Regions from separate parts of the Allobosea sp. 685 genome, predicted to be linked through region 3. Evidence: predicted binding sites of a transcription regulator. Region 3 holds the regulator's gene; each other region holds the start of a gene.

Region 1 (10,342 bases), 3.1 Mb from region 3:
GCGCGTCGGCTAAGATCATGCATGATCTCGATCTTGCCGTGCGCAACGCCAACAACCTTGCGGAGAGGCGGCGCGGCCGGATCGTCGTCGCAGCCCCGCCTTTGCTCGCGGCCATCCTGCTGCCTTCGGCCATCGTGGAACTCCGCCAGCGCCATCCGGGCATCGAAGTCGCAATCATAGATGCCCGGACCGACAAGATCGTCGAAGAGGTGAGGCTTGGGCGGGCGGATTGCGGCCTGGGGACCTTCTCCGCCATTGAGGATGGCATTGAACGGATGCCGCTCACGCGGGACAGCCTCATGCTTTTCTGCGCCAGTGCGCATCCTTTCGCCGCTCGCACCTCGCTGCCATGGGCTGACCTGGCCGAGCAGCCGCTCATCACCTTGACCAGGGACAGTGGCATCAGGCTGCTGGTGGAGGTCGGCTACGAGACTGCGGAGGTTCCACTTCGCCCGCTCTACGAGGTCTCGCAGATCACGACGGCCTTGGCGTTGGTCGAGGCGGATCTCGGTGTTGCAGTTCTACCGACTTATGCGCTGGCCATGACCTCGGGCCGACCGATTGCCACGCGCCCGTTGGTCGAGCCGACGATCGCGCGCGATGTCGTCATGATCCGTCCCAGCGGTCGTTCGCCTTCGCCAGCCGTACTCGCATTCGAGGCCATCTTGCGCAGCTGTATCCGCCGAGTTGGCGATTTGGACTGGGGCACGTCTGGCGAGCCGGGTGTTCAGCAGACTCGATAGACATCAAGACAGTCTCGGAACAACCCGGCCTTATCAAGAGCAGGTTTGGGAGAGCTGAACGGGTCAGCCAAATGGATTTTTGGCTGAACGCGGCACATGCATAAGACGTAGCCAAATGCGATACAGCCGGTATCGCTGCCGGCTGTCGAGTTTCTATGCGGCAAGCTCAAGACATGGAAGCGCATCGCAACACGATACGACAGACTCGCTGTCAATGTCCTCGCAGCCATCGCTCTTGCCGCTCTAGCGACGTAAATGGGCAAATCGCAGCCTTCCAAGCTGAATACGAGGGTTCGATTCTCTCCGCCCGCTCCACTCTCTCCTTCGAATTTCGCCTTACGTGCAATACGATACGCATGTCGGGGTGGTATCTGCGGCGCCTGCTCCAAGCGCCAGATACAACTCGGATACCACCTGAACGCCCCGCCTAGAGGCCCCGAGGGGTGGCTACGGACAAGCAGAACTCATCCTCCTGGGCAGCCGGCATTCGCGGACCTGGGATAACCACAGTTTCGCCATCGACCTGCTGCACCACCCCGTCGTGACGTGGGTGCAGTACGGTCTGCTCTCGGTTTAGGCCAGCGCACTCCTAAAGGGGACGATCACCTTCACAGTTGCGATCGTCGCGAGTTGGGCCATCGCCTGCCTGTTGCGTCGCCTTCCTTTGTTCGAACAGGTCCTCTGAGCCATGTCGATGCTTGACCCTTCTGCATGTGGCTCAGGCGCGCACCTGCCCTGGACAGCGCTCCTCGACGGATCGGCCGACCGATACGATGGAACCCCCGTTACTGTCGCCGGCTGGCCCGTAACGGCAATGGAGGCATTCGAGGCGCCGTACTGCCTGCTCACGCCCGAACCAGTCTGTTGTCGCGGATGTCTGCCGAGCGATCCCACGACCTGCATTGAGGTGGTCGCGGTCATGCCGGTTCCCCTCAATGGCCGGGAGGTCGTGCTGCGGGGCGTGCTTCATCGCCTGCGTGATGATCCCTGCGGCTGGCACTACAGGCTCGATGAGGCTGCCGTTGTTCCCAGCCCGGCGCAGAGGCCGCGCTTCGGCCTGTCCCGTCGTGGGCTCGTCGCGGCTGCCTCGCTCCTCTGTCTGCCGGTCGCGGCGAGTGCGCAGGCACCACCGTCTGACGGGGTGAGCGCGGCTCGGCGCACGGAGGCCGCCGCCTTCCTCGCCGTGCGCCCGACGATTGACTGCCACAGCCACGCCGGCGGCATCCTCCGCATGCGCCAACAGGGGGGGCACGCGCCCTTCACGCCTCTCGCAGAGCCGATGCGCCTCGGGGGGCTCGCCGTTACCTGCCTAGCAATCGTCTCCGATTCCCCCACGCACCGGGTTACGCCCGAGGGACGGATCAAAGCTTTCCGCGAGCCCGAACCCGGCGAGCTTGCGGCATATGCCGAGCGCGGCTTCGCACGCCTCCACGCTCTGATACGCGACCAGGGTTTGCGCATCGTCCGGACCGGCGCCGATCTCGCCATGGCCCGCGCCGATACCCCGGCGGTCCTCGTTGCGGCGGAGGGCGCGGACTTCCTGGAAGGCGATCTCGGCCCTCTGGACGAGGCTTACCGCCGCGCCGCCCTGCGCCATCTGCAACTTACGCACTACCGGGTGAACGCCCTCGGGGACATCCAGACCGAGCCACCCGTGCATGGCGGCCTCACGGCCTTCGGAGCCGAGGTGATCCGACGCTGCGAGGCGCTCGGCGTCATCGTGGACGTCGCGCACGGGACTGAGGCTCTCGTGCGCCGAGCGGCGGAAGTGGCGCGCAAGCCCCTCATCCTCTCCCACACCTCGCTCACGACGAAGCCTGCGATCCGCACCCGTCGCATCACTCCCGACCATGCCCGGATCGTGGCAGGAACAGGCGGCGTCATCTGCATCTGGCCGCCGGCGAGCGTGTTTCCAGACTTGGCGGCGTTGTCGGACGGCATCGCGCGCATGGCGGACGTCGTTGGTCCGGCGCATGTCGGGTTGGGGTCGGACATGATGGGCTTGGTCGGTCCGAGTGCCCTGCCGGACTACACAGCACTACCAGATTTAGCCGCCCATCTGCTCATGCGGTTCACGCCCGAAGAGACCGCCGACATCCTCGGCGGGAACTATCTACGCGTGGCTCAGATGTGTCTCAAAACCTGAGGCGCCGCGCTCACTGTGTCTATAAAGGTATGGCCTTACGGGCATGCGCACTGGTAGCCATATTCCAAAGCATCGTTCGGGTGAACCTGGACAAGGCCGCCCCGGGATTCGCTCGCGCGAGAACTCCCGGCATGTCCGAGCCGTGGCAAGGCGGCAAGAGAATTGACCGCCATTCCCGCTCTGCTTTCGGATCGATTTTCTCGAAATGGTCGATTCTCCAGAGATTTATCGTTTTTGAGCCGCGCCTCTGGACCCGCCTGGCTTTCTCCCTAAGGTGCCTCCAGTTTTTGATATGGGGCGGCCTTCGCAAGCTCCCGGGCGCGCGGTGTGACAATGCTGGTGAACATCTCTGCCGCACGATTGATGCGGCGCTGCGCGGGCCAGGATTTTGCGCCGCAGCTCCACCCGGTTTTCTAGGAATGCGCGGCCGCCTCTTGCGTCCGCACGCATTCTCGCCACTGCGTTAGCACCATGACGAGCCTTGCTTCTTCATCATTGCCGCTGAAGCCGTCGCTGCGCCGCCAGGCCGAGCGCGGGCTGTCTTGCCTTGTGACCGGGCTGGAATGGCTGGGAGCCATCATCCTCGCGGTGCTCTTCGCCGTGGTGATGGCAGCCGTGCTGCGCCGCTATGTGTTTGGCGGTGGATTCGTCTGGTCCGACGAATTGGCGATCTGGCTGAACGTGGCGCTGGTTGCCGTTGGCGCGCCATTGGCCGCGACGAGCGCGCTGGCGATGCGGCTCGACGTGATCGTGCGCCTGCTGCCCGTCGGAGCGCAGCGCCTGGCTTCGGTTTTTGCCGATGCGGTCGCGGTCCATGGCTCGCTCGTGCTCGCCTTCGGCGGGGCCAGCGTCGTGGCGCTCGTCGGCGGCAGCTCGACTGTTCTCGGCCTGCCGGAAAGCTTGCGCTTCGCCGCCTTTGCGCTCGGTGGCGGGCTGACCGTTGTCGTCGTGCTGTGGCGAGCCGCGCTGGACAGTTCCTGGCCGGCGGCCCTGGCCTCGCTGCTTCTCGGCATCGGCTTTTATCTGGCGGCGCAGAGCGTCACGGGATTTTTCGTGGAAACGCCGAGTCTGGTCGCGGCCTCGCTCGCCGGGCTCGGTTTAATCCTGGGCGCGCCGCTGCCCTATGCGCTGCTTGCCGGCGTTTCGCTCAGCGGCGCCTTCGGCGGGCTGTTGCCCGAGCCGGCCATCGTCCAGAACACGGTCTCGGGCGTCTCGAAATTCCTGCTGCTGGCGATTCCGTTCTTCCTGCTCGCCGGCGAGTTGCTGACGGCGGGAGGATTGGCCGAGCGGCTGGTGCGCTTCGCCGCCTCGCTGGTCGGGCATTGGCGGGCGGGGCTTGCGCAGACGACGCTGATGTCCAGCGTGCTGTTTTCAGGCGCGTCAGGCTCCTCGGTGGCCAACGCCGCCTTCGGCGCCAAGGTGATGGCGCCGGCCCTCATCGCGCGCGGTTACCCGCCGGCCCATGCGGCGGCGATCGTGGCCGGCGTCTCGATGCTCGACAACATCATCCCGCCCTCGATCGCCTTCCTGATCCTGGCGACCGCGACCAATCTGTCGGTCGGCTCGCTTCTGGTCGGCGGCTTCATCGCCGGCGGGGTCCTGGCGCTGGCGTTGGCGATCGGCATCCATCTCAGCGTGCGCGAGGTGGTCGATGCTGCGCCCAAGGCCAGCGGGCAGGAGAGGGCGAAGAGCTTCATCGGCGCGCTGCCGGCGATCGGGCTCGGCGTCGTCGTCGTGGTCGGTATCCGCTTCGGTGTCGTCACCGTCACCGAGGCCTCGGCGCTGGCGGTGGCCTATGCGCTCGTCGCCTGTCTGGCGCTGCGCAGCTTGAATATCGGCACGGTCTTCGGCGCCTTGCGCAAATCGGCGACGGAAGCAGCGGCCGTGGGCATGCTGATCGGTGCGTCGGCGCCCTTCGCCTTCCTGCTCGCGGTCGATCGGGTTTCAGACCAGATGGCGGGGCTGGTGACGGCGCTTGGCGGCGGCCCCTATGCGGTGATGCTGCTCGCCAATCTCGTCTTGCTGGTGGCCGGGCTTTTCCTCGATATCGGCGCGGCGATCCTGCTGCTGGCGCCGCTGCTCCTGCCCGTTGCGATCTCGGCCGGGCTCGATCCGATCCAGTTCGGCGTCATCCTCGTGGTCAACCTGATGATCCATGGCCTGACCCCGCCGCTGGGCATCCTGGTCTATGTCGTCAGCGGCATCACTCGGGTTCCGGCAGGTGCCGTCTTCCGGGCGGTCTTGCCGCTGCTGGCGACGCTTCTGGTCGCGCTTGCCGTGCTGTGCCTGGGGGCGGCCGCCTGGCCCTCGCTTCCACCATCCTTCAAGGAGTTGTTCTGATGTCGCCGACCCGCCGCGAGATCACGGCTAGCCTGTTGGCCGCGCCCGCGCTGCTGTCCACCCGCACGGCCCATGCCGCCGGCCGGCCCGTGACGGTCGCCTCGCTCTTCGGCGAGGACAAGCCTGAGACCAGGGTCTGGCGGAAGATCGCCGAGATCCTGAACCGGACCGCACCCGGCCGCTTCGATCTGCGCATCGTCGGCAATGCTGCGCTGGGCGGCGAGAAGGAGGTCGCCGAGGGCGTCCGGCTTGGTTCGGTCCAGGCCTCGCTCTCGACGATCTCGGCCTTGTCGGGCTGGGTTCCCGACAGCCAGATCCTCGATCTACCCTTCCTGTTCCGCGACCGGGGCCATCTCAAGCGTGTGCTGGCGGGACCGCTTGGCGACGAGCTCAAGGGCAAGTTCGAGGGGCAGGGCTTCGTCGTGCTCGGCTTCATCAATTACGGCGCACGCCATCTCCTGGCCAAGGAGCCGATCACTACGCCCGCAGGCATCAAGGGCAAGCGCATCCGCGTGATCCAGAGCCCGCTGCACACGGAGCTCTGGTCGGGGCTCGGCGCCTACCCGACGCCGATCCCGATCCCCGAGACCTACAACGCGCTGAAGACCGGCGTGGTCGATTGCATGGACCTGACCAAATCGGCCTATGTCGGCTTCAAGCTGCACGAGGTCGTGCCCTATCTGATCGAGACCGGCCATATCTGGGCCTCGGGCGTGATCTATGTCTCGGCCGCGTTCTGGAAGGGACTTTCAGCCGAAGACAAGGCGGCGCTGTCGGCCGCCGCCACTGAGGGCGTTGGCTATTTCGACGATCTGATCATTGCCGACGAGGAGGCCTCGATGGCGAAGGCTGCGGCGGAAGGCGGCAAGGTCGTGCAGCCGCAGGACCGGCCAGCCTGGGAGGAGGGCGCGCGCAAGGTCTGGATCTCGTTTGCGCCCAAGCTCGGCGGCATCGACAAGATCGAGGCGGTAGCGAAGAGCGCGTGAGGCGTGATCGCTTCTAAAAATTGAGAGCATTGCTCCCGCGAAAAACCGGTACCCAGCTTTTCGCGCAACGCTTTACTGCGCCGCCCGGTCGAGATGGCCGAGGTCGCGGCTGGGGTCGAGCCGGTCGCGGACGCGCTGCTTCAGCGCCTTGACGTCGGGAAAGCCGTCATCGGCGACGCGGTCCCAGATCAGCGTGTCGTCGTAATGGATCTGGAAGCTGCCGCCTGAGCCCGGTCGCAAGGCGACCTCGCCGAGATCAGGGCCGAAGGTGTGAAGCAGCTCCTGCGCCATCCAGGCCGAGCGCAGCAGCCAGTTGCACTGCGTGCAATAGGTGATGGCGATGCGGGGCGGTTTCACGTCGGTCATTGGCTTTCGCTCCGTAGCGGTCAGGCGGTGAACCGTTAAGCCGACCGGGGCGCGCGGTTCTTGCGCAAGCCTCTCGCCGACACAAGCCTCTTGCCGGCATATGAGACGCGGGGCAAGCCGGCACGGTGCCGTTCTGCCGGCCGGGGCTCGTCGTCATCGCATCGTCATGCACCGCTTTCATCGGCAGGTGTTCACGCCGATTCGTCGCGCTGGCTGAGAGGAATGAGATGTCGATCGTGATCACGGGTGGCAGGGCGCTGCTGGAGGAGCTGGTCGAGGCCGATATCGTCGTCGCGGGCGGCAGGATCGCGGAGCCGGGCGCGCCTGCTCCTGCCGGTGCTTTACGGCTCGATGCCTCCGGCCTGCTCGTGCTGCCGGGGCTCGTCGATTGCCACGGTGACGCTTTCGAGCGCCACATCATGCCGCGTCCCGGCGTGTCCTTCGACATCGATCTTGCCTTGCGCGATGCTGATCGCGCCATGCTGGCGAGCGGCATCACGACAGCCTTCCATGGCGTAACCTGGTCCTGGGAGCCGGGCCTGCGCGGTGCCGACAATGCGCGCTCGCTGATCGAGGCGATGGCGCGTCTTGCGCCCGAGCTTGGCGCGGATACGCGCTTCCATCTGCGCCACGAGACCTTCAATCTCGACGCCGAGGCCGAGATTCTCGACTGGATCGCCAAGGGCAAGGTCGGCGTGCTCGCCTTCAACGACCATACCGAAGGCCTGCTGAAGGAGGGCGTCCGCGCGTCCAAGGTCGCCAAGATGGTCGAACGTACCGGGCTGTCTTCGGCCGATTTCATGAGGCTGGCGGAGGCGGTCTATTCCCGCCGCAACGAGGTCGCGGGCTCGGTCTCGCGGCTGGCGCAGGCGGCGCTCGAGGCTGGCGTGCCGACCTTGTCGCACGACGACATGACGCCGCAGATGCGGGCCTGGTATCGCTCGCTCGGCGTGCGCGTCGCGGAATTCCCGATCGATGTGGCAACGGCGCGCGAGGCTGCCGCCCATGGCGAGGCGATCGTCTTCGGCGCGCCCAATGTCGTGCGCGGCGGCTCGCATCTCGGCTGCCCCGGGGCCGAGGACATGGTGCGCCAGGGGCTCTGCACGATCCTGGCCTCGGACTATTATTACCCGGCGCTGGCGCTGGCGCCGTTCATTCTGGCGCGCAAGGGGGCGGCGGTGTTCACGGAAGCCTGGAAGCTGGTCTCGCAAGCGCCGGCGCAGGCGCTGGGGCTGCATGATCGCGGCGTGATCGCGCCCGGCAAACGCGCCGATCTTATCCTGGTCGCGGAGGGGCCGCAGCCGCGCGTTGTCGCGACGATCGCCGGCGGCAGGCTCGTCCATCTCGCGGATCAGAGCGTGCTGGCATAGCGCTGTCGGTCGCGCGGCCCCGGGGCCATCTGCGCGGAAATCGTATTATTCCATAATTCCGGAAATACGGATTGACCGCCGGCCGAGCCTGGAGCATCGTGGTTGCATGAACACGCAAGACGCCGCCGCCAGACTCGAGGCCCTGGGCAATCCGACCCGGCTCTCGCTCTTCCGCCTGCTGGTCCGCGCCGGCCATGACGGGCTCTCAGTCGGCCAGTGCCAGCAACGGCTCGAGATCGCGGCATCGACCCTGTCGCATCACCTCAAGACGCTGATCATCGTGGGACTCGTCAGCCAAGAGCGCGACGGCACCACGCTGATCTGCCGGGCCAATTTCGACCTGATGAACGCGTTGCTGCAGTTCCTCGTGGCCGAGTGCTGCGTCGAGAGCCGCTGTGGCCCAAACGAGCAGGACGCGGCCTGATGTCTCCGCCTGCTATTTCGATTATTCCAGAATTTGAGGATCATGAGATGGCGGAGATCAAGACCATTGCGATCATCGGGGCAGGGCCGGTTGGGCTGGCGGCGGCGGCCCATGCCACCGAACGCGGCCTGAGACCGGTCGTGCTGGAGCAGGGCAGTGCGGTTGGGCATGCCGTGCGGCATTGGGCGCATGTGCCGATGTTCTCGCCCTGGGCTTTCAACATCGATGGCGCGGCGGAGCGGCTGCTGGTCGCGTCCGGCTGGAGCCGTCCAGATCCGGGCGGATACCCGACCGGCGGCGAGCTGATCGATCGCTATCTTGCACCCTTGGCGCAACACACGGCGCTGCGCGGTGCGATCCATTTCGAGGCGCGCGTGCTCTCCGTGACCCGGTCCGGTTTCGACAAGGTCCGGACGGCCGGGCGTGATTCCGCGCCCTTTGCTCTGCGTTATGGCAGTGGAACCGGCGAGAAAACCCTGCTGGCGGACGCCGTGATCGACGCCTCCGGCACCTGGTTCTCGCCCAACCCGGCTGGCTCGGGTGGGCTGACGGCGCTCGGGGAGCGCGAGGCCGCTGCTGCGATCAGCTACGGTATGCCCGATGTGCTCGGCGAAGCGCGGGCGCGCCATGCCGGCAAGCGGATTGCGGTTTTGGGCAGCGGACATTCCGCCATCGGCACGCTGATCGCGCTCGCCGATCTGCAGGCGAGTGCGCCCGAAACCCGGATCGTCTGGCTTTATCGCGGCGCCATGCTGTCCAAGGCCTTTGGGGGTGGGGCGGCCGATCAGTTGACCGCGCGCGGCGAACTGGGCACGCGCATCGCAAAGCTCGTCGAGCGCGGCCTGATCGCAGTCGAGACGGACTTCCAGCTCGAACGGGCCGAACGGGGGGAGGCCAGTCTGCATCTTGTGGCGGTCAATGGTGGCGGACGCGATGTGACGGTCGACGAGTTGATCGTCGCGACCGGGTTCCGGCCCGATCTCGCTTGGCTGCGTGAACTCAGGGTCGAGCTCGATCCGGCGCTGGAATGCCCACCCGCCCTTGCGCCCCTGATCGATCCCAACGCACATTCCTGCGGCACGGTGCGTCCACATGGTGCGGTCGAACTCGCCCATCCCGAGCCCGACTTCTACATAGCGGGCATGAAGGCTTATGGCCGGGCGCCGACTTTCCTGCTGGCCACCGGCCATGAACAGGTCCGCTCGATCGTGGCCGAGATCGCGGGCGATCACGCGGCGGCGCGGCGAGTCGAGCTCATGCTGCCCGAAACCGGCGTCTGCAGCACGAGGCCCGGCGGCCCTGCCGTGGCCGACTCCGGCTGCTGTGGCGGCCCGGCTCCCGCGGCGGTCGATGCCTGCTGCGCGGATGATGCCCGGGCGAAAGCTTCCGGCGAAGCTGGTTGCGGCTGTGGAGGCACGCCGGTTCGCAGTGCCGCTCATGAGGTGGCCGAGGTCTGATGCTGGGCTCGTTGCTGCCGTCACCCGCTCCGTCCGGAGGGAGAGAGCTGTCCCTCATCCTCGCCCTCGGCATTACCCAGGTCGTCGGCTATGGCTGCCTGTACTATGCCTTCGCCGTGCTCGCGCCGGGCGTGACGGCGAGCTTCGGCTGGGCTCCGGAATGGACCTATGGCGGCTTTGCTGCCGGCTTGCTGGCCGGCGGGCTGATCGCGCCGCTCGTGGGTCGTCTGATCGACCAGCATGGCACCCGCATGATCATGAGCCTGGGTTCGGCCCTGGCCGGTCTTTCGCTGCTGGCGCTGGCGGAGGCACGCGGGCCGGTTGGCTATTTCGCCGCCATGATCGCGCTCGAGGTCGTCTCGACCATGGTGCTGTACGACGCCGCCTTCACCGCCCTGACGCAGGCCAAGGGCGGTGGCGCGCGGCGCGCCATCAGCCAGCTCACCTTGATCGGTGGCTTTGCCTCGACCCTGTTCTGGCCGCTGACGACGGCCCTGCTGAACGGGCTCG
Region 2 (10,342 bases), 1.4 Mb from region 3:
CTTGCCGAACAGGCCCCGGCTGAAATTGACCGTGCTCCAGACGGTCTCGAAAGCGTCCGTCGTCAGCTCCTGCGGCACGAGGCCGATCTTGGCGCGCGCGGCGCGATAATCGGTGACGATGTCGTGCCCGTCGGCCAGAACCTGCCCGCTGCTGGGGTTGACCAGCCCGCATATGATGCTGATCAGCGTGGTCTTGCCGGCGCCATTGGGCCCGAGCAGCGCGAAGATCTCGCCGCGCCGGATCGACAGGTCGACGCCCTTGAGCGCGCTGAAGCCCGATTTGTAGGTCTTCGACAGGTTGGCGACGGAAATGATTGGCTGCATGGGCGGCATATAGGTGAGATCACGGCATGTTGCGATGCTGCGGGCATGCGCGCCGCGCGCAACCGGGAAAGCATCTACGCCTGACGGACTCTGTCAGCAGCCCGACATGGCCAGCAACCAGACATGGCAATGGCCGGAGCGAGGCCCGGCCACTGCAAATGTGAAGCGAAGCGGCCCTCCGCTTCAGCGCATGAAGAACCAGAGCAGGATGATCAGCGGAATCGGCACACCAAGGAGCCACAAAGCAATCGAGCGCATTGAAAAACCTCTTTCGAACGGACCATGCTGGGGCAACGCCCCCATGGCGCGAAAGGTTCCTCAATCCCAGGAAAGCCCCCGGAAGGGCGCGCTATTTGAAGCTGATGCCATCGATCAGCTTGGACATGGCGGCGTCATGGGTCTTGTCGCCATCCGGCGAAGCCCAATAGGTCATCAGGATGATCTTGCCGCTCGCCACATTCGGATTGATCGCGACATAGCGGATGATCGAGGGGCCGTCCTTATTGGTTGCGGCGAGTTCGGTGAAGGACCAGGCCCGGCCATTGACCTCGGACTTCTTGGTCTCGGACGCGCCGGTGACTGTGACGCCCTCCTTCTCGAAATAGCGGTCATGCTCCTTTTGAACGCTGGCCATCTCGCCGGGCGCAATCAGCTCGAACCAGAGATAGACCTCCTCGTCGGGCGTCTTGATCTCGAGCCCGCGCGCGATTGTCTTGCCCGACCATTCCTCGGGGATCGTCACGGTCGCGACGGGGTCGGCCGCGGTGAGGGTGAGCGGGCCCGCCAGGGCCGGCATGGTGACCATCACAGCGGCAACGGCGAAAGCCCGGATCATGTTCGACAACATCGCTATCTCCCCAGCGCCCAGATCCTAAAAGTCTGGAGCATTGCTCATGCGAAAAACCGGTACCCACTTTTTCGCGCAATGCTCTAGAGCCGGCCGATCTTCGCAGGCCGAAATCGGCAAGCCCTTCAGACTCGGCCGCGGCACGTTGCCCTTGGGGCAGGAGGCTGGCAATCGGGTTCGCTCAGTTTCAGGCGAACGCTGTGACGCTGGGATGCCAGCTCGGTTGATAGCCGTTCATCAGCGCGCTCAGCGTCGCCGGCGGCGTCAAGACGGCGACCGCGCCAGTTGGACGAGGCCGGCGCGCGATATAGCCCGATGGCGACCAGAGCAGTCCGGCATCCCCCCTGAGAGCCAGAAATCCCGCTTCAGTCGCGAGCATCGCGCCATCGGGCAATGCGCCCGCCTCCAGCTGGTGCAGGCGCTTCGCGCGGCCGATGCGCCGCTCCGCATCGAGCCTTTGGTCGATCGCCGGAAAGAGCGGCATCTCGCTCAAGCCGAGCCCGCTCACCAATGCCGCACGATAGTGCAGCGCATCCGCGCGACGGCATTCCATGCAGGGCCGGTGCCCGGCGGCGAGCGCGGTCACCTCATCGCAGAAGAACAGCTCGGTATAGCCCTGCCCCCAGACCGTCCGGCTGCGGCCCTTGAAGGAGAGCACACAGCAGAGCCATTGCCGGTTGGCATAAAGCCGCGTCGGCACGGCGTGCGACCGCGGATCGTGGAAACGCCCACCGCGATTGCCATAGAACAGGCCGCGCGCCGGATCGGCGAAGAGGCTGCCATCGGGGCTGACGCGATTGGGGAGAGGCATGCTGCGCACCACGCTCGGGTTCGGTGCAAGTTTAGGCTGCTCGATGTCAAATCGCGACAGCAGCGTATGGGTAAACGAACTCAGTCGCGCAGGCCGGCGACCGCCGGGGCGCGATAGGACATCAGCGCCGGCACCAGCGTGATCGCACTGCCGATGAGAAGCAGCGCCGCCACGAAGGCGATCTCCTGGCTCTCGATCGCGAAGACGAGCCGCAGCCCGGTCTGCCCGGCGATGACGCCTGACAGCGCTGTCGTCAGCACCGCGCCAGCCAGCAGGCCCGCGACGCAGCCTGCGCCGATCAGCCCGGCCATGCCCAGCCAGACGACCAGCAGCACATAGCCGCGTGGCGCGCCCAGCGCCCGCAGGATCGCATAGCGCCGCCGCCGCAGGCCCGCGACCGCGATCAGCAACAGCAGGACCGCCGCCAGGATCAGCAGCGCATTGAGGAAGGAGGCTGCGACCAGGACACTGCGGACATCACCAAGCGCGCGGTAGAGCGTGACCAGAACCTCGGCGGGAAAGAACGCCATCGTACCGCCCTGGCGATATTGCGCCCGCAAGGCATAGGCGCCGGCGACGCTGCGCGGCTTGACGACCAGGGCCGGCACGCCGGGGATCCGCGGCCCGTCGAAAGGCGGCCCGATCCGGCCGTCATCCACGGCGTGGCCATTGGCGAGGCCATGGATCTCCCAGACGCTCTCGACCGGCACCAGGATCGCCCGGTCCCAGGGCGAACCGAGGCGCGGCAACCGCCCGACCGCGACATAGTCGTGACCGGCATGGCGATGCCCGGCCTCGTCCTCATGCGCCACGCCCGGACGCGCGGTTGCGCCGAGGACGCCATGCGATGGCGCGATGCTGTCGCCGAGGCCATAGCTGACATCGGCCCCCAGCACCGCCTCGCCCTCCCTCGCGAAGAGCCGACCCTGCGATGGCGCGAGCCGCCCCCAGCGGCCGGCAAAGGCCGCCGTGGTGCCGACGATCACATAGCTCTTGCTGACGTCGCCGAAGGCGATCGGCGCGACGCCGGCGACACGCTCATCCCGCGCCAGCGTGTTGAGCAATCGCCCGTCCATCAGCGGCACCGCATCCGGCTGGAGATAGACCGCCGACATCAGCAACTGTGTCTGGCTGCCCGGCGCACCGATCAGCAGGTCGAAATCCTCGGCCGCAGCCGCCGAGCTGCGCCGCAAGGCCCGCTCCTGCGCCCCGATCGCCACCCCGACAGCGACCGCAAGCGCCACCAGCACGATGATCGCCAGCGCCGTCCAGCGCAGGGCCCGGATATCGGCCCAGACCATCGGGAGCGGGTTCATGCCGCGCTCTCGATCGGCGCGGCGGGGGCTACCGCAAGCTCGATGCGCCGGTCCATCCGCGCCAGCAGCGCCGTATCATGCGAGGCGCAGATCAGGGTCGCACCGGTTTCGGTTGCGACCTCGACCAGGAGCGCTCCGACCTCGGCGGCATGGGCAGCGTCGAGGCTGGCTGTGGGCTCATCGGCAAGGATCAGCGCAGGCCGCAGCAAAACCGCGCGCGCAATCGCCACGCGCTGCTGCTCGCCGCGCGACAGCACGCCCGCCTTGCGCCGAAGATCGGTCAGCCCCATCCGGGCCGCGAGCATCGCCGCCCGCTCATGCTCAGCCGGCCCGATCCGCCACTGCGAGAAGGTCAGGGGCAAGGTGATGTTCGCCGCGACGTCGAGCTCGGGGATCAGGTGAAAATCCTGGAAGACGAAGCCCAGCGTCGCCTGGCGCCAGCGGTCGCGGGCGCCGACAGGCAGATCCGAGACCATTATGTCGCCCCAGCTGACCGAACCGGCATCGGGCCGGATCAGCCCGGCGACGAGATGCAGCAGCGAGGTCTTGCCCGAGCCCGAGGCGCCGCGCAGACCCACCCGTGCGCCAGCTGGAATCGCCAGGCCGGCGAGATCGAGCACCCGGAACGGCCGGCCATCGCCGCCTCGATGGTCGAGCCTGACCCCGGTCAACTGCAGCGCCCGCGCCGCAGCCGCCGGCTGCCGTTCAAGCGACGTGAAAACTGGCATCGACGAGTCTGATCTGGCTGACGAAGCCGGTCTCGGCATCGATCGCGGAGCCGATTTCGAGACGTCCGGAGACCGCGACCTTCTGCCCGGCACTGACCATCGGCGTCACCGCCTTCATGAAGACCACGACGATATCGACCGGCCAGTCGGCATCGGACTGGCAGAATGGGCAGATCGCCAGGGGTTCGCGCGTCAGCACGAAGAAATGGCTCTCGGGCTTCAGCGGCGGCGCCATGTAGCCGAGCATGCGCACCTCCTGCCCGCGCAGGCTCGTGGCGCGATCCGAGAACTGGAAGCCGAGCACGCCGAAGGATTTGTAGAGCCCGTCGAAACTGATCGTCGCCTCGTCCGCGGAGGCGGCCTCGCAGAACGCGAGCGTCGCGAGCCCCTGAAGGAGCCCGCGACGGGACAGTCTTGCGAGGAGGATCGGTTGCTGCACGGACCATTCGCCTCGGATCAGGACCGGCTCACTCGCCGCCCAGCGCCAGCGCTTCCGCCATCACACGGAAGACATAGGTGTTGGGCTTGTGGCCGCGGAATTTCTCGGCTCCCGGGCCCATCGCGGTCAAGATGCCGTCATCGCCGGAATGCACGCCCGAATTCGCGTCGAAAGGCAGGTTGCCGACCTTGCGCGTCGCCAGCGGCCCGGTGCAGTCGGCTTCGTTGGCGACATTGGTCTTGCCGTCGGCGCTCTTCACCGCCGGAACGCGCTCGCCATCCATGAAGGGGCGGCCCGTGTCGCAGGTGTCGGGATAGGTGCCGAAGACCACGGCGAGGCGGCGCGAGGTGTTGACGTTGGTCGGATAGCCATCGGCGTCGAGCGGACCGTAATTCGGCGCCTTGGAGTCGGCATAGGTGCCGAGCTTGTCGCGCAGGAGCTGACCCGGGCGCTCGTCATCATAGGTGCCGACGAGCGAGACCGCATGGGTATGATCGGGCACGACGATGATCAGCGTGTCGTTGCGCTCACCGGCGAAATCCTTGGCGATCTTGACGGCGTTGTCGAGCATGATCGTGTCGAACACGGCCCGCTCCCAATCCAGCGAGTGGCTGTATTTGTCGATGCGGCCGGACTCGACCATCAGGAAGAAGCCGTCCTCATTGCTCTTCAGCATGTCGATCGCAGCCTTGGTCTGCTCGGCGACGTCGGGCTGGTCGGGGAACTTGGCGATGCTGCCCTTCTTGGCGAGGCGCAGATCGAAGGCGCCGTCGACATTGCTGGTGTTGTAGAGGCCGAGCAGCTTCTTGGCGCCGGAAGCGGCGGCCGCATTCATCTCGGTCTTGGTCGTGGCGATGCTGTAGCCGGCCGCCTTGAACTGGGCGATGAAGTCGAGATCATCGGTGCGCTTGGAGCCCGGCGTCGTCTTGGGCAGGAAGTTCGGCGAGCCGCCGCCCATGATCACGTCCGGCTTCACATCGTAGAACATCTTGACGATGTCGTTGTAATCCGAGCGTCGGCGGGTATGGGCGACCATGGCGGCCGGCGTCGCATCCTCGATCTCGGCATTGGTGACGACGCCGATCGTCATCTTGTTGCGGCGCTTGATCAGCTCCGAGATGGTCTCGACCTTGGGGTGGTCCAGCGTCAGCGCGTTCTTGGCGCAGTAGACGCCAAGCGCGTTGACGCAGGATTTGTGGCCCGTGGTGTAGGCATGGGCGCTGTTGGCGCTGTCGGTGACGATGGAATCGCTGCCCGAGGTCGAGATCAGCGCCATGTTGGGCATGTCGTCGATGGCGAGTTCGCCATTGAAGCGGCCCTCTTCCCAGCCCTTGGACATGATCCGCGCCGCAGTGCGATGCGCCACCGACATGCCGTCGCCGATGAACAGGATGACGTTCTTGGCCCGGCGCGGCTGGGCCGTCGCGAAGACCTGCCATTTCACCGTCGCCTTGTTCGCCCCTTGCGTCGCCTCGACGACGTAGTTGCCGGCCGGCAGCGTCGCGCCACGCAGCCACAGCGCCGAATGCTTCTGGCCTTCCTCGTTCTGGGTGAAGGCGGTCGGCTTGCCGAAGATGTCGGCTGCGGGCTTGCCGTTGATCGTGACCGTCACATCAGCCGAGGTCGGCGCGTTGGGGAACTCGACCTTGAAATCGAAGCGCGAGCCCGCGAGGATTTCAGCCCGGTTGATCGGATAGATCGTCTGCGACAGCGCGGGAGTGGCCCCGGCAAGCCCTGTCGCCAGGATCGTCATCAGCCATTTTTGCGCGCGCATGCCCGTCTCCGCTCGAACCCGTTCGATATCCGTCGGCGACCGTTAGGAAGCGTATGTGACAGTACGATTACTACATGCGCTTTCCTGACGTCGGAAATGTTATACTATAACAATATTTACACGCTCCCGAACACACGCGCGATCTCTTGCACGACGCCATGAACCGACAGGCTAGAGCATTTTCGAGCGAAGCGGGCACCAGTTCGCATGAAGAAAATGCGATAAAACAAGGACGTAGAGCATGTCCGCGATTCGGAGAAACGCGGACATGCTCTACGCTTCCTTGAAGCCGTAATCGGGAATGCCCTGCTCGTTGCCGTAATATTTATACGGCAGGAACTTGCCCGACATGGCGATCTTGACGCGGTCGCCCTTCGGGTTCGGCTCACGCTCGAACTCGATGTTGAAATCGATCGCCGACATGATGCCGTCGCCGAACTCCTCCTCGATCAGCGCCTTCCAGGCCGGGCCGTTGACCATCACCATCTCGTAGAAACGGTAGATCAACGGGTCGGTCGGCGGCATCGGCGTGCCCGTGCCGCGATAGGGCACCTCGTTGAGCATCCGCTTCTCGTTCTCGGTAAGGCCGAACAAGGTCGCAGCTTTCTCCGCCAACGGCTTGACCAGTTTCATCTGGCCCAGGAGCGCGCCGACGATCAGCACCTCGGACATGCCGCCGATTTCCCCGGTGATGTATTTCCAGCTCCAGCCCTTCTCGCGCTTGATGTCGAGGATCTTCTCGGTGAGTTCTTCGCGCTTCATGGTCTCGGCTCCTCCTTGGAAATGTCAGCACCGGAATGTCGGCCGTGCCCGCCTCAGGCATCCTTCGGTCATGCGGCGAGCAACGTCGAACGGGTCGGCGAACCGAGGCGTGGGTAGCAAGCCGCGGGCCAAGAGCCTGCGCTCGCTCGCATACCAACTGCGGCGCGAAGTGAAGTCATTCCGCCTTTATGAGATCCCGGCAGGATCATCTTAACGTTACGCGGAAGTAAGGACCGCAACGTAAGGTATTTGAAGTAATTTCCGCGTCATTCAAAGGCCCACTGGCCGCACGGAAAATTGATCGCCCGATGAACTCCTATATTCCCCTGATCCTGTTCACGGTGCTGACCAACGCTGCGGCTCAGCTCATGCTCAAGCGCGGCATGACCGGCGTCGGCCAGCTCGACCCCGGCCAGGACGGGCTGATCGCCACGATCCTGCGCGTCGTCTTCAACCCTTTCGTTTTCTTCGGCCTGTGCACCTTCGTGGTCAGCATGGCCTCGCATCTCGTCGTGCTGTCGAAGGTTCAGATCAGCTACGCTTATCCGTTCCTGAGCCTCGCCTACGTCCTGGTCGCGGTTTACGCCTATTTCTTCTTCCAGGAGGATCTGAGCCCTGCCCGCATTGCCGGCATCGGATTGATCATGCTGGGCACCATCTTCATCGCACAGAGCTGAGGGACCGACATGGATCTGATCGCACGCCTCTTCCTTCGTCTCGGCATGCTGCTGGAGCCGAAACCCGTGCTCCGGCCGGTCCCGGTGCCGGTCCGCACCCCGCCGCGCCTGCCGCGCTGACCCAGTCCGGAAGACCTGAACCCATGAAACATATCATCATCGGCGGAGACGGTTTCGTCGGCTCGCATCTGGCGGCGGATCTGGCGGCCATGGGCGAGGAGGTGCTGGTCGCCGACATCGTCAAGAGCGGCCATGCGCATTACGCCAAGGTGCCGTTCCAGCACATCGACGTGACCAGCGCCGAGAGCGTGAACGCCATCCCGCTCACCAAGGACGACCTCGTCTACAATCTCTCGGCCAAGATGCTTTCGCCCATCGTGATCCGCAAGGAGCGCCACGATTTCTTCTGGCCGGTAAACTATCATGGCACCGCCAATATCCTGGCCTGGATGGAGAAGAACGGCGCCAACAAGCTCGTCCACTTCACCACGGACATGATCTACGGCCATTCCGTCACCGTGCCGCAGGACGAGACCCATCCCGCCAAGCCGCTCGGCGAATATGGCGAGAGCAAGCTCGCCACCGAGACGCTGGCGCAGGGCTATCGCGACAAGGGTTTCCAGATTCCGATCTTCCGGCCACGCCTGATCATCGGGCCGGGCCGGCTCGGCATCCTGGTCAAGCTGTTCACGCTGATCGACATGAACCTGCCGGTGCCGATGATCGGCTCGGGCAAAAACCCCTATCAGTTCATCTCGGTGTTCGACTGCGCCAGCGCCTGCATAGCGGCCTGGAAGGCCGGCTTCCCCAACAGCGCCTATAATCTCGGCTCGGACGATCCGCCGCCGGTGAAGAAGCTGCTCGGCGACCTGATCGCGCATGCGGGCTCGAAATCGATCCTGCTGCCGACGCCGGCGCCGCTGGTCAAGCTGACGCTGAACACGCTCGACTGGATCAACCTGCCGATCATGGACCCGGAGCAGTACATGATCGCCGACGAGATCTGCATCCTCGACACCTCCAAGGCCAAGCGCGAGCTCGGCTGGACGCCCAAGCACCGCGACGAGGACATGCTGCTCGCCGCCTACACCGAATACCGCAAGAGCAAAGACATCCGAAATCAGGCGCAGAGGAGCCTCGCAGCATGAGCATGCCCGCTTTCAAGACCGATGATGCACCGGCTCGCCCGAAGCTCTACAGCGTCGAGGAGGCCAAGCAGCTCGACGCCGCGACCGTGCGCGAGCTCTTCACCGCCCATGTCAATCCCGGCCAGGTGCATTTCCTGAAACTGCTCGGCTTCGACAAGATCATCGTCGATCGCGCCCAGGGCATGCATTACATCACCCGCGATGGCCGCAAGATCCTCGATTTCTTCGGCGGCTTCTGCTCGGTCGCCTTCGGCCACAACCATCCGCGCATCGTCGCGGCGCGGCAGAAGTTCCAGGACGAGAACCGCCATGAGATCTGCATGGCCTTCATGTCGCAATACGCCTCGGCGCTCGCCGCCAACCTCGCCGCGATCGCGCCTGGCGATCTCGACATGGTCTTCTTCGGCTCGACCGGATCGGAGGTGATGGAGGCGGCGCTGAAGGTCGCCGAGCAGGCGCAGGGACCGGCGCGCTCGAAAATCCTGCACGCGGCGAATTCCTTCCACGGCAAGACCAAGGGCGTGCTCTCGGTCACGGATTCCAACCTTTACCAGTCGCAATTCAAGCTGGTCGAGAACCGGGTCAAGGTGCCCTTCGGCGATATCGAAGCGGTGCGCCAGGCACTCGAAAGCGATCCCGCGATCGGCATCGTCGTGATGGAGACGATCCAGGGCGGCGGCGGCATCGTCGAGGCGCCGCTCGGCTTCTGGCGTGAATTGCGTGCGCTTTGCGACAAGCATGGCGTGCTCTGGGTCGCCGACGAGGTCCAGTGCGGTCTCGGCCGCACCGGACAGTTCTTCGCCTTCGAGCGCGACGGCGTGGTGCCGGACGTGACCGCGCTCGCCAAGGCGCTCGGCGGTTCCAAGGCGGCGATGGGTGCGATGATCGCCCGCCGCGAGATCTACATGAAGGCCTATGGCAAGCCCAAGACCGCGCTGATCCATGCTCAGGCCACCTTCGGCGGCATGGGCGAGGCCTGCATCTCGGCGATCGAGGCGCTGAACGTGCTCTATGAGGAAGACCTCATGGGCAACGCCCAGCGCCAGGGCGACTATCTCATCGAGAAGCTCAACGGCCTGCGCGTGAAGCATCCGAGCCTGCTCAAGGAGATCCGCGGGCGCGGCCTGATGATCGGCATCGAGTTCAACGACATCAGCGAGACCATGCCGTTTGGCCTCAAGCACATGGTCGCATTGCTCGACGACAAGCTGAAAGGCTCGCTCTGCGGCTTCATCGGCGCGCTCTTGCTGAAGGATTACGACATGCTCGTCGCCTTCACCGAATACAACCGCAACGTCATCCGCCTGGAGCCGCCGCTGATCGTCACCCGCGAGCAATGCGACGAATTCATCGCGGCGCTCGACGATTTGCTCTCGCGCGGCATCACCAAGATCGTCACCGACTATCTGCGCAAGGTCGCGGTGGCGAAGGGCTGAGGCCAGTTGTCACACAATCTCTGAAAGGGCCGGTTCGCCGGCCCTTTTCTTTTCGCACAGGAGCCGCTGACATGCGCTGG
Region 3 (10,342 bases):
AGGTGATCGGGGGCTCCCGGCTCGTGCCGACGCTCTGCCCGCATCTGATGAGCGACGTCTTTCCGTTCCTCGCCAATATCCGCGGCCTGCAGCGCGGCCCCGACATCGTCGAATGGACGCGGATCTTCGTGGTTCCCGAGCATCGCGGCCACGAATCCGCCGTGCTGCACACCGTCCTCGGCGGCATGCTCGAATACTGCCTGGAGCAGAACTTCAGCGCGATCACCGTCGTGATGGAAACCTGGTGGATGCCGCGCTTCCTGGAGCTCGGCTGGGAGGTCAAACCGCTCGGCCTGCCGACGATGATCGACGGCATGTCCTGCATCGGCACGATGATCAGCGTGACGGAGGAGGCCTGGCGCAGCACGCTCGCCTTCAAGCGGATCGCCGCCCCGACCCTGGTCGACCGACGGCATGGGCCGCGCATCATCGAGGAAAGGCGAACCAACCATGTATGACGAGCACGCCTATTCGGCCTTGTCCTCCGAGGAACGGCAAGACCTCGGAAACGCGCTGGCGACCCTAATGACGCTGATGGAACGGCACCCGCGCTACACCCCCTGCTGGACGTCGCGGCGCATTTCGACCTTCCCGACGATCTCTGGCTGATGACGCAGGTCCTGAGCCTGAACGAAGCCTGCCGGTCGGCGCTGGTGCAGCTCTTCCTGCTGACCAACGGAGCGCTCCAGGCCAAGCCGCTGGGCCACGACGCCGTCATGCTGGTGAGCCAGGATCTCGACGCCGTCTATGAGCGGACCCGTGACCACGAGCGCGGGCTGCCGTCACCTCACGACGCGTGACGAGAAGGCAAACCTAGGGGAGGACGTGGGAGGAGTGCTCTCGCTTGTCCCGTGTCTCCCGGAACCACGCCGTCATCCCGGAGCTGCGCGGCTCCGCCGCTTGTCCAGGATGACGTGGAGATTCTGGAGTGGGATTTCTGGCTCGACTTACGCCCGCGCCAACCACGCCTCCATCCCCGCCGCCGCCGCGACGCCGGTGGCGAAGCAGGCTTGCAGCAGGTAGCCCCCGGTCGGGGCTTCCCAGTCCAGCATCTCGCCGGCGACGAAGACGCCGGGCAGCGCCTTCAGCATGAAATCGGGAGCGACCGCGCCAGCTTCGATGCCGCCGGCGCTCGAAATCGCGCGCGTGATCGGGGCGAGGCCGGTGAGCATGAGGGGAGCGGCCTTGATCAGCGCCGCCAAGGCCGCTGCGTCCTCAGGCAAGCGCGGGCTCGCCTCGCGCAGGAGCGCGATCGCGACCGGCGACAGGCCCGCCGCCTTGCGCAGATGGTTGCTCAGCGTCTCGCCCTTGCGGCGCTTCGCCAGACGCTCGATGAGGCGCGCCGTCTCCATGTCGGGCCGCAGATCGAGCGTCACCGCCGCCTTGCCCTCGCGCAGGATCGCCTCGCGCAGCAGGCCCGACAGCGCGTAGATCGCGCCGCCCTCGATGCCGTCGGCATCGATCATCGCCTCGCCGGTGGCCTGACGCTCACCGAAGCGGATGACGATGCGCTTCAACGGCGCGCCAGCGAAACGCTCACGCATCATCGCCGACCAGGCGACGGTGAAGCCGCCATTGGCCGGCAGCAGCGGCGCGACGGCGACGCCACGAGCCGCGAGCAGCGGCGCCCAACCGCCATCGGAACCGAGACGCGGCCAGCTCGCGCCGCCGAGGGCCAGCAAGGTCGCGCCGGGCCGGATCGTTTCGACCCCGCCGTCGCGGGTCTGGAAGGCAAGCGCGCCGTCGGCGCTCCAGCCGGTCCAGTGCATCCCCGATGCGAGTTTCACGCCCTGCCCTTCCAGCCGGCGCAGCCAGGCGCGCAGCAGGGGCGAGGCCTTCATCGCCTTGGGAAAGACGCGCCCGCTCGTGCCGGTGAAGCTGTCGGCGCCGAGACCGTCGGCCCAATCGCGCAAAGCCTGGGGCGGGAAGGCGCGGATCGCCGGTTCGAGCCAGGCCTGCGCATCGCGATAGCGCGTCAGGAGCTGATCCAGCGGTTCGGAATGGGTCAGGTTCAGCCCGCCGCGACCGGCGAGCAGGAATTTGCGCGCCGGCGAGGGCATGCGGTCATAGATCGTAACGGCGTGGCCGGCGGCGGACAGCCGCTCGGCGGCGATCAGGCCAGAGGGGCCTGCGCCGATGATCGCGATGTCGGATGTCGGCATGAACTCAAACTCCTGCGGCCCAGCTCCGGTTTCGGCTGCCGGAGGGCGGCGAGCGGGATCAGGCCTGCGATGTCAGCTCCTTGTGCACGAGGTGCACCCAATAGGTCGAGCCCAGAGCGAGAATATCGTCGTTGAAATCATAGAGCGGAGTGTGGAGCAGATTGCCCTTGCCCTCCGCCGCGGTGCCGTTGCCGATGCGGATGAAGGCGCCCGGCCGCTGCTCCAGCATGAAGGCGAAATCGTCGGCGCCGGTGTTGAGCGGGATATGCGTGTCCATCTTCTCCGCGCCGACGAGGTCGCTGGCTACCGTCGCCGCAAGCGCCGTCTCGTCAACGCTGTTGATCAGGGGCGGATAGCGGCGCTTGTAGAGGTATTCGGCGCTGCAGCCCTGGATGGCCGCCACGCCCTCGGCCAGCACGCCCAGGCGCTGCTCCAGAATGTCGCGCACCGCGGCCGAGAAGCAGCGCGCCGTGCCGGTGACGACGACCTCGGCGGGGATGACATTGGGCGAGCTGAAAGCACCGGCATTGATGTGGCCTACGCTCAACACCGCCGGTTCGACGGCGGGAACATTGCGGGCGACGATCGCCTGGACGCCGAGGATGAAATTGGCCAGCGCGATCGTCGGGTCGGTCGCGGTATGAGTGCCGGAGCCGCCATGGCCGCCGGTTCCGCGAAAGGTCACGACCCAGGTGTCGCTGGCGGCAAGCATCGGCCCTTGCCTGATGCCGAACTCCCCGGCGCGGCGGCCCGGCTGGTTGTGCATGCCGTAGACGGCATCGACCGGAAAGCGCTCGAACAGCCCCTGCTCGAGCATGACGCGGGCACCGCCCAAGCCCTCCTCCGCCGGCTGGAAGACGAAATGAACCGTGCCGCCGAAATCCCGGTGTTCCGCCAGATAGCGCGCGGCGCCGAGCAGCATGGCGATATGCCCGTCATGCCCGCAGGCGTGCATCTTGCCGGGAATGGTCGAGCGATGCGCGATCTCGCTCTTCTCCTCGATGCGCAGCGCGTCCAGCTCGGAGCGAAGCGCGATGGCGCGCTGCCCGCCGCGCTCGCCCTTCAGCGAGCCGACAACGCCGGTCCCGGCCAGCCCCTCATGGGTCTCGATGCCCCAGCCGCGCAGCGTCCGCGCCACCAGGGCCGCCGTCCTGACCTCCTCGAAGGCAATCTCGGGATGGGCGTGGATGTCACGCCGAATGGCGATGAGCTCGGCTTCGAAAGCCTTGATGGCGGGAAAAACGGGGCTGGAGATCACGGTCTCGAATCCTGGCGGGCGCATGAGCGGCCAAGACTAAAGAGGAACGTTACCTGCAACAATCGACGGGGCCGCAGCGCCCCGACCCGATATTGGAATGACGCGCGCTCTTAGCCTCGCGCGAAGGTCTCGTCGAAAGCGTAGCCAGCGCCGCGCACCGTGCGCAGCGGATCCTTGGCATCGCCGGGCGTGATCGCCTTGCGCAGGCGGCCGACATGAACGTCGACCGTGCGCTCGTCGATATAGACGTCGCGCCCCCAGACGGCGTCGAGGAGCTGTGCGCGGGAATAGACCCGGCCCGGCGCCTGCATCAGGAATTCGAGCAGGCGGAATTCGGTCGGGCCGAGATGCAATTCCGCGCCGGAGCGGCGGACCCGGCGCGTCGTGCGATCGAGCTCGAGATCGCCGGCCGCGAGCAGCCCCGCGACATGGCCAGGCTTGGCCCGGCGCAGGAGCGCCTGGATGCGCGCGATCAGTTCAGGCAGCGAGAATGGCTTGACCACATAGTCGTCGGCGCCGGTGGCGAGACCGCGCACGCGTTCGGTCTCCTCGCCGCGCGCTGTGAGCATGATGATCGGCACGCGCTCCGTGTCCCTGCGCGTGCGCAGGCGGCGGCAGAGCTCGATGCCCGACAGGCCCGGCAGCATCCAGTCGAGCAGGACGAGGTCGGGCGTGTGGTCACGCAGATGCAGTTCGGCATCGTCGCCGCGCGCGACGCTGTCGACCTCGAAGCCCTCGGCTTCGAGATTGTAGCGCAGGAGCAGCGTGAGCGGCTCCTCGTCCTCGACGATCAGGATGCGTGCGGGCATGGCGCGGTTCCGTTCCTGGCATTCAGCCGACACACACCGTCATGCTCGCCCTTGTGGCGAGCATCCACGTCTTGAACACAGGTCTCGACCGGTGAAGACGTGGATGGTCGGGATGATCCTCGGGACCAGCCCGAGGACGACCATGACGGGAAAGGTGCCGGTGCGTTCATTCCATCAGCTCCCCGTCACCGCCTCGACATTGATGTCGGTGGTGTCGAGCTTCGGGCGATTGAGATCGAGCGACTCGCCGGTGACGAGATAGTGGATCGTCTCGGCGATGTTGGTGGTGTGATCTCCGATGCGCTCGACGTTCTTGGCGCAGAACAGGAGATGCGTGCAGAAGGTGATGTTGCGCGGATCTTCCATCATATAGGTCAGCAATTCGCGGAAGAGCGAGGTGTAGAGCGCGTCGATCTCGTCGTCGCGGCGCCAGACCTCCATGGCCTTCTGCTCGTTGCTCGCGGCATAGGCATCGAGCACGTCCTTGAGCTGGGCCTGGACCAGCCGGCTCATGTGCTCGAGCCCGACCACGGCGCGATGCGGTGGCTGGAACTGGCCGGAGATCGCGACCGCGCGCTTGGCGATGTTCTTGGCGAGATCGCCGACGCGCTCGATGTCGGCGGCGATGCGGATCGCCGAGATCAATTCACGCAGATCATTCGCCAGCGGCTGGCGCCGCGCGATGGTCAGGACCGCACGCTCCTCGACATCGCGCTGGAGGTTGTCGAGGCGCTGGTCGGCGCTGATCACCTTCTGGGCGAGCGTGGTGTCGCGGCGCACCAGCGCCACGGTGGAATCGCCGAGCATGCGCTCGGACATGCCGCCCATTTCGGCGAGGCTGCGGCGCAGCCCCTCAAGTTCGGCGTCGTAGGAGCGGACGATATGTTCGGTCATCGCGGCGGATCCTCTGGAAGCGGGAGCGGAACTGGACAGTCAGCCGAAGCGGCCGGTGACGTAGTCCTGCGTCTGCTTCTTGTGCGGGTTCATGAAGATGGTGTTGGTCGGCGCGAACTCGATCACCTCGCCGAGATACATGAAGGCGGTGTACTGCGAGATACGCGCCGCCTGCTGCATGTTGTGGGTGACGATGACGATGGTAAAATCGGTCTTGAGCTGCTCCAGCAGATCCTCGATCTTGCCGGTCGAGATCGGATCGAGCGCCGAGGTCGGCTCGTCGAACAGGATCACCTCCGGCTTCTGCGCGATGGTGCGCGCGATGCACAGGCGCTGCTGCTGGCCGCCCGACAGGCCCATGCCCGAAGCCTTGAGCTTGTCCTTGACCTCGTCCCAGAGCGCTGCGCGGCGCAGCGCGCCCTCGACGCGGTCGTCGAGTTCCGACTTCGGCGGCTTCTCATAGAGCCGGATGCCGAAGGCGACATTGTCGTAGATCGACATCGGGAAGGGCGTCGGCTTCTGGAAGACCATGCCGATGCGCGAGCGCAGCTCGTTCACATCGACATCGTTGGAGATGACGTTGCGGCCGTCGAGGATGACCTCGCCGGTGGCGCGCTGTTCGGGATAAAGCGAATAGATGCGGTTGAAGATGCGCAGCAGGGTCGACTTGCCGCAGCCCGAGGGGCCGATCAGCGCCGTGACATGGCGGTCGCGGAAATCGAGATTGACGCTCTTCAGCGCCTTGTGCTCGCCGTAGTAGAAATCGAGGTTCTTGACCGCGATCCTGACCGGGGCTTCGGCATCGAGCGTTTGCGGGCTCAGTTCCAGCGTCGAAAGCATCGACTTCTTCCTTCAGATCGAACGCGACGAGGGTTCAGGATAGCCGTTCACTTGCTGCCGCGCACGATACGGCGCGCGATCAGCGAGAGCAGCAGGATCGAGACGGTGATGATCAGCGAACCGGCCCAGGCGAGCTGCTGCCAGTTCTCGTAAGGGGCCGAGGCGAACTGGTAGATCGTCACCGGCAGGTTCGAGACGCCGCCAGAGAGCGTCGGCGAGAACCAGAAATTATTGTTCAGCGCGGTGAAGATCAGCGGCGCGGTCTCGCCGGCGATGCGGGCGAGCGCCAGCAGGATGCCGGTGACCATGCCCGATTTCGCCGCCCGCCAGGTGACGCTGGTGATGACGACGGAGGGCGGGGCGCCAAGCGCCGCACCAGCCTCGCGCAATGGCCCCGGAACCAGCCGCAGCATGTCCTCGGTGGTGCGCACGATGACCGGGATCGCGATGATGCCGAGCGCGACGCCGCCGGCCCAGCCGGAATAGCCGCGGAAGGGCTCGACCAGGATGACGTAGACGAACAGGCCGATCAGGATCGAGGGCGCCGAGAGCAGGATGTCGTTGATGAAGCGGATCAGATTGGCAAGCTGCGAGCCCTTGCCGTATTCGGCGAGATAGGTGCCGGCGAGCACGCCGATCGGCGTCGCCACCGCGATGCCGAGGAAGGTCAGCACGATCGAGCCGACGATGGCGTTGGCAAGGCCACCGCCCTCGGAACCGGGCCCGGGCGTGACCTGGGTGAAGGTCGCGAGCGAAAGCCCGCCGACGCCCTTCACGATCAGCATGCCGAGAATCCAGAACAGCACGAAGATGGCGAGGAAGGTGAAGCCGGTGGCGATCAGCTTCATCGCCTTGTCGGCGGTGCGGCGCGAGGGGCGCACGCGGCCCCATTCGGCCTGGGGCAATTGGCGCACGGTGGAGGGTGTCGTCATGCTCATGATCGGCGGCCTTATTCAGTAGCTCTTGCTTATCAGTAGCTCTTGACGCGCGAGACGAGGATGCGCGCGATGACGAGGACGACGAAGGTGACGAAGAACAGGATGCAGCCGAGCGCGATCAGCGCGTTGAGCTGCAAGCCGAGCGCCTCGTTGAACTCGTTGGCGATGCGCGAGGCGATGGTCGAGCCCGGATCCAGGATCGAGGCGGAGAGCCGGTTGGCGTTGCCGACGACGAAGGTCACCGCCATGGTCTCGCCGAGCGCGCGGCCGAGGCCGAGCATGACCGCGCCGATGATCGAGACGCCGGCCTGGGGCACCAGGACATGGCGCACGACTTCCCAGGTGGTCGCCCCAATTCCATAAGCGCTCTCACGCAGCACGGAGGGGATCTGCTCCAGCATGTCGCGCGTGATCGAGGCGATGAAGGGGATGATCATGAAAGCGAGGATGATACCCGCGGTGAAGATGCCGAGCCCCGATGGCGAGCGCGAATACAGCACCGTGCCGACGAGTGGCAGGCCTTCGACGATGTTGGAGAGCGGCACCTGAACATAGGCGGCGAAGAGCGGCACGAAGACGAACAGGCCCCACATGCCATAGATGATCGAGGGCACAGCGGCGAGCAGCTCGATGGCGGTCGCGACCGGCTGTTTGAACCAGGGCGGGGCGAGCTGCGTCAGATAGACCGCAATGCCCAGCGACAGCGGCACACCGATGACCAGCGCGATCAGCGCGGTCGAGAGCGTCCCGACGATGGCCGGCCAGGCGCCGTACTGGTCGTTCTGGGTATCCCAGACGCTGGAGGTGATGAAGCCGAAGCCGAATTCACGGAAGGCCGGCCAGCCGCCGATAACCATCGACAACATGATGCCGGCGAGCAGCACCAGCACAAACAGCGCGGCCAGGAAGCTGGCATTGCGGAAGACGAGGTCGAACGTGCCCTTGGGGGTCTTGCGCAGCGGCGCAGCAGGCATCGTCTGGGTCACGGCGGTCATCCGCGGGGCTCCGGTAGCGTGGGTTGTCCGTCATTCCTGGGCGGAGCGAAGCGCAGATCCGAAAGCTCGGAGCTGCGCCTCCTGAATGAGATGGCCGGGTCAAGCCCGGCCATGACGGCGGGCGATCAGAAGATCGGCTTGCCGGAGTTGTCGACGACGCCCTTCCAGGCAGCGCGGACCATGTCCTTGACCTTGCCCGGCAGCGGCACGTAGTCGATGCCGGTCGCGAGCTCGTCGCCGCTCTTATAGGCCCAGTCGAAGAACTTCAGCGCGGCCTGCGCCTCTTCCGGCTTCTCGGGCTTGGCGTGGATGAGGATGAAGGTCGCCGAGGTGATCGGCCAGGCCTGCGCGCCCTTCTGGTTGTTCAGCGAGATGCCGAAACCGGGAGCCTCGTTCCAGTTGGCATTCGCGGCGGCGGCCTGGAAGGCCTTGTCGTCGGGGGCCGGGTAGTTGCCGTCGGCGTTCTGGACCAGCGCGAAGGAGAGCTTGTTCTGCTTGGCATAGGCGTATTCGACATAGCCGATCGAGTTCGCGACCTGCTTGACCGAAGCCGAGACGCCCTCATTGCCCTTGCCGCCGATGCCGACCGGCCACTGGACCGACTGGTTGGCGCCGATCTTGGTCTTCCAGTCGGGCGAGACGCGCGACAGATAATCGGTCCAGACGAAGGTCGTGCCCGAGCCGTCCGAGCGATAGACCGGGTTGATGCTGGCGTCGGGCAGGGTCACGCCGGCATTGAGCGCGGCGATCTTGGGGTCGTTCCACTTCTTGATGTCGCCGAGATAGATCTCGGCGATGAGCTGCCCGGTGAGCTTCAGCTTGCCGGCCTCGATGCCGGCCACGTTGATCGCAGGAACGACGCCGCCCATCACGGTCGGGAACTGGATCAGGCCTTCCTTGGTCAGCTCCTCGCCCTTCAGCGGGGCGTCGGTGGCGCCGAAGGCGACAGTCTTGGCCTTGATCTGGCGAATGCCGCCGCCGGAACCGATCGACTGGTAGTTGAGACCGATATTGGTCTCCTTCTTATAGGCTTCAGCCCATTTGGCGTAGATCGGGAAGGGGAAAGTCGCGCCGGCGCCGGTGATGTCGGCAGCCTGGACGGCGCCGGACAGACCGATCGAGGCGGCCGCGAGAATGAGAATTTTGCGCATTGAGATGTCCTCTCTGGATCGCATGTTCAGCGGCCCCGTCAGAACACCTTCTGTGTGACAGACAGATGACATCCTGTCATCAAAGCTGTCACAAACGCTCTCGGAGCGCGCGGAGATCGGCACCGCGAGCGGCAAGATCGCAGCTGTACGCGCCAAGTCCGGCACCTGATATGCGTCGCGCTCGACGTTGCAATCGATTGCTTGCTGGGCGCAGATCTTTCGGAAACGCCGACAGCTGACAACGCCCGCAATCGCCCGCGGATGGCGGTGTCCGATATCCCACCCATCCGGGTTTCCCGAGCCGGCTCTGCGCATCTGGATCGGGTTCGTCCCGACCACAGAGGCGTCAGTGTCACCTGAGTTCGCGCGCTCCGAAGGCGGCAGCAGCCGAGCGATTGGGCAGTTGCAGCGTGCGCAGCAGCGCCGCGACATGGATCTTGACCGTGCCTTCGCCGAGGCCGAGCAGCCGAGCGATCTCCTTATTGGAGCGTCCGGCGACCAGGGCCTGGAGCACCTCGCGTTGGCGCTGCGTGAGGCGCGCCAGGCACTCCTGCGCCTTGTCGGCCGACACCGGCGCCACGGACATCTCGGCGGAGCCCGCCCGGGCCAGGATCGGCGGCACATAGATTTGTCCCGAAAGCACCGTCTCCAGCGCCTTGACCAGCTCGGCCGGCCCCAGCGCCTTGGGGATATAGCCATGCACGCCGGCCCCCAGCGCGCCCAGGATGTCCTGCCGCGAGGAGGAGCCGGAGACCACCGCCAAAGTGACGTGCTCGGCGCATTCGCGCACGGCGGCCAGGCTTGCGGCCTGCTTCATGCCGGGCATCGAGAGATCGAACAAGGCGAGCGAGATCTCGGGCCGCGTACCGAGCAGGTCCAGCGCGTCATCGAGCGAGGCCGCCTCCAGAACCGTGGTGAAGCCGAGCTGTCGGGTCAGCAGCGCGCCGAGCGCAATGCGGAAAAAGGCATCGTCATCGGCGATGAGAGCGCAGGAGGGAGAGGTGACCATGGCTGCGGCAGCTCGAAACTGGTTACGGCACCATAGCCGCTTCCGGCAGGAAGCGCCTTGGACCTTCATGTTGGGTTAACGCTAACGGCAGAAGCACGGAAGCGCGCCAGCCACGAAAAACCGTGTTTGGCCGACCGTGACAGGCAGCAGCGCCCCGCCCCCCGCAAAAGGACTAGGCCATTCGGCCGAGGTGAAGGCGGCGATGTTTCCAGGCGTTGCTCATGCTTGCCGCCCGGTTAAGCACTTCACGCCCATTCGAGGCAAATGCCCGCCCCGGCCGCACGCC

What was found. The regulator PhoB, encoded in region 3, activates phosphate uptake and scavenging genes when phosphate is short. The targets are predictions, from matches to a motif close to TGTCATNNANCTGTCAT.
Region 1: a site for PhoB is predicted at 6,733-6,749, ahead of RMR04_RS10915 (alpha-D-ribose 1-methylphosphonate 5-triphosphate diphosphatase). Genes of this name have one in related genera too.
Region 2: a site for PhoB is predicted at 6,295-6,311, ahead of RMR04_RS02260 (alkaline phosphatase). Genes of this name have one in related genera too.

The regions. Positions count from the first base shown of each region.
Region 1 covers NZ_CP134779.1:2,011,495-2,021,836, forward strand. The annotation lists gene RMR04_RS10885 (LysR family transcriptional regulator) at 1-743, shown strand, start outside; partial or broken gene RMR04_RS10890 (IS5/IS1182 family transposase) at 885-998, shown strand; gene RMR04_RS10895 (dipeptidase) at 1,663-2,889, shown strand; gene RMR04_RS10900 (TRAP transporter large permease) at 3,361-5,229, shown strand; gene RMR04_RS10905 (TRAP transporter substrate-binding protein) at 5,229-6,215, shown strand; gene RMR04_RS10910 (Rdx family protein) at 6,288-6,581, opposite strand; gene RMR04_RS10915 (alpha-D-ribose 1-methylphosphonate 5-triphosphate diphosphatase) at 6,809-7,951, shown strand; gene RMR04_RS10920 (ArsR/SmtB family transcription factor) at 8,058-8,375, shown strand; gene RMR04_RS10925 (NAD(P)-binding domain-containing protein) at 8,423-9,832, shown strand; gene RMR04_RS10930 (MFS transporter) at 9,832-10,342, shown strand, end outside.
Region 2 covers NZ_CP134779.1:243,769-254,110, reverse strand. The annotation lists gene RMR04_RS02290 (ABC transporter ATP-binding protein) at 1-324, opposite strand, end outside; gene RMR04_RS02285 (hypothetical protein) at 674-1,171, opposite strand; gene RMR04_RS02280 (hypothetical protein) at 1,359-1,982, opposite strand; gene RMR04_RS02275 (FtsX-like permease family protein) at 2,063-3,298, opposite strand; gene RMR04_RS02270 (ABC transporter ATP-binding protein) at 3,295-4,026, opposite strand; gene RMR04_RS02265 (hypothetical protein) at 4,004-4,465, opposite strand; gene RMR04_RS02260 (alkaline phosphatase) at 4,494-6,239, opposite strand; gene cynS (cyanase) at 6,513-7,001, opposite strand; partial or broken gene RMR04_RS02250 (transporter) at 7,310-7,675, shown strand; gene RMR04_RS02245 (NAD-dependent epimerase/dehydratase family protein) at 7,822-8,826, shown strand; gene RMR04_RS02240 (aspartate aminotransferase family protein) at 8,823-10,262, shown strand.
Region 3 covers NZ_CP134779.1:5,459,108-5,469,449, forward strand. The annotation lists gene RMR04_RS26775 (acyl-homoserine-lactone synthase) at 1-458, shown strand, start outside; gene RMR04_RS26780 (hypothetical protein) at 451-609, shown strand; gene RMR04_RS26785 (hypothetical protein) at 609-800, shown strand; gene RMR04_RS26790 (TIGR03862 family flavoprotein) at 948-2,162, opposite strand; gene RMR04_RS26795 (M20 aminoacylase family protein) at 2,221-3,420, opposite strand; gene phoB (phosphate regulon transcriptional regulator PhoB) at 3,531-4,229, opposite strand; gene phoU (phosphate signaling complex protein PhoU) at 4,404-5,123, opposite strand; gene pstB (phosphate ABC transporter ATP-binding protein PstB) at 5,163-5,963, opposite strand; gene pstA (phosphate ABC transporter permease PstA) at 6,011-6,901, opposite strand; gene pstC (phosphate ABC transporter permease subunit PstC) at 6,934-7,896, opposite strand; gene pstS (phosphate ABC transporter substrate-binding protein PstS) at 8,022-9,047, opposite strand; gene RMR04_RS26830 (response regulator) at 9,400-10,056, opposite strand.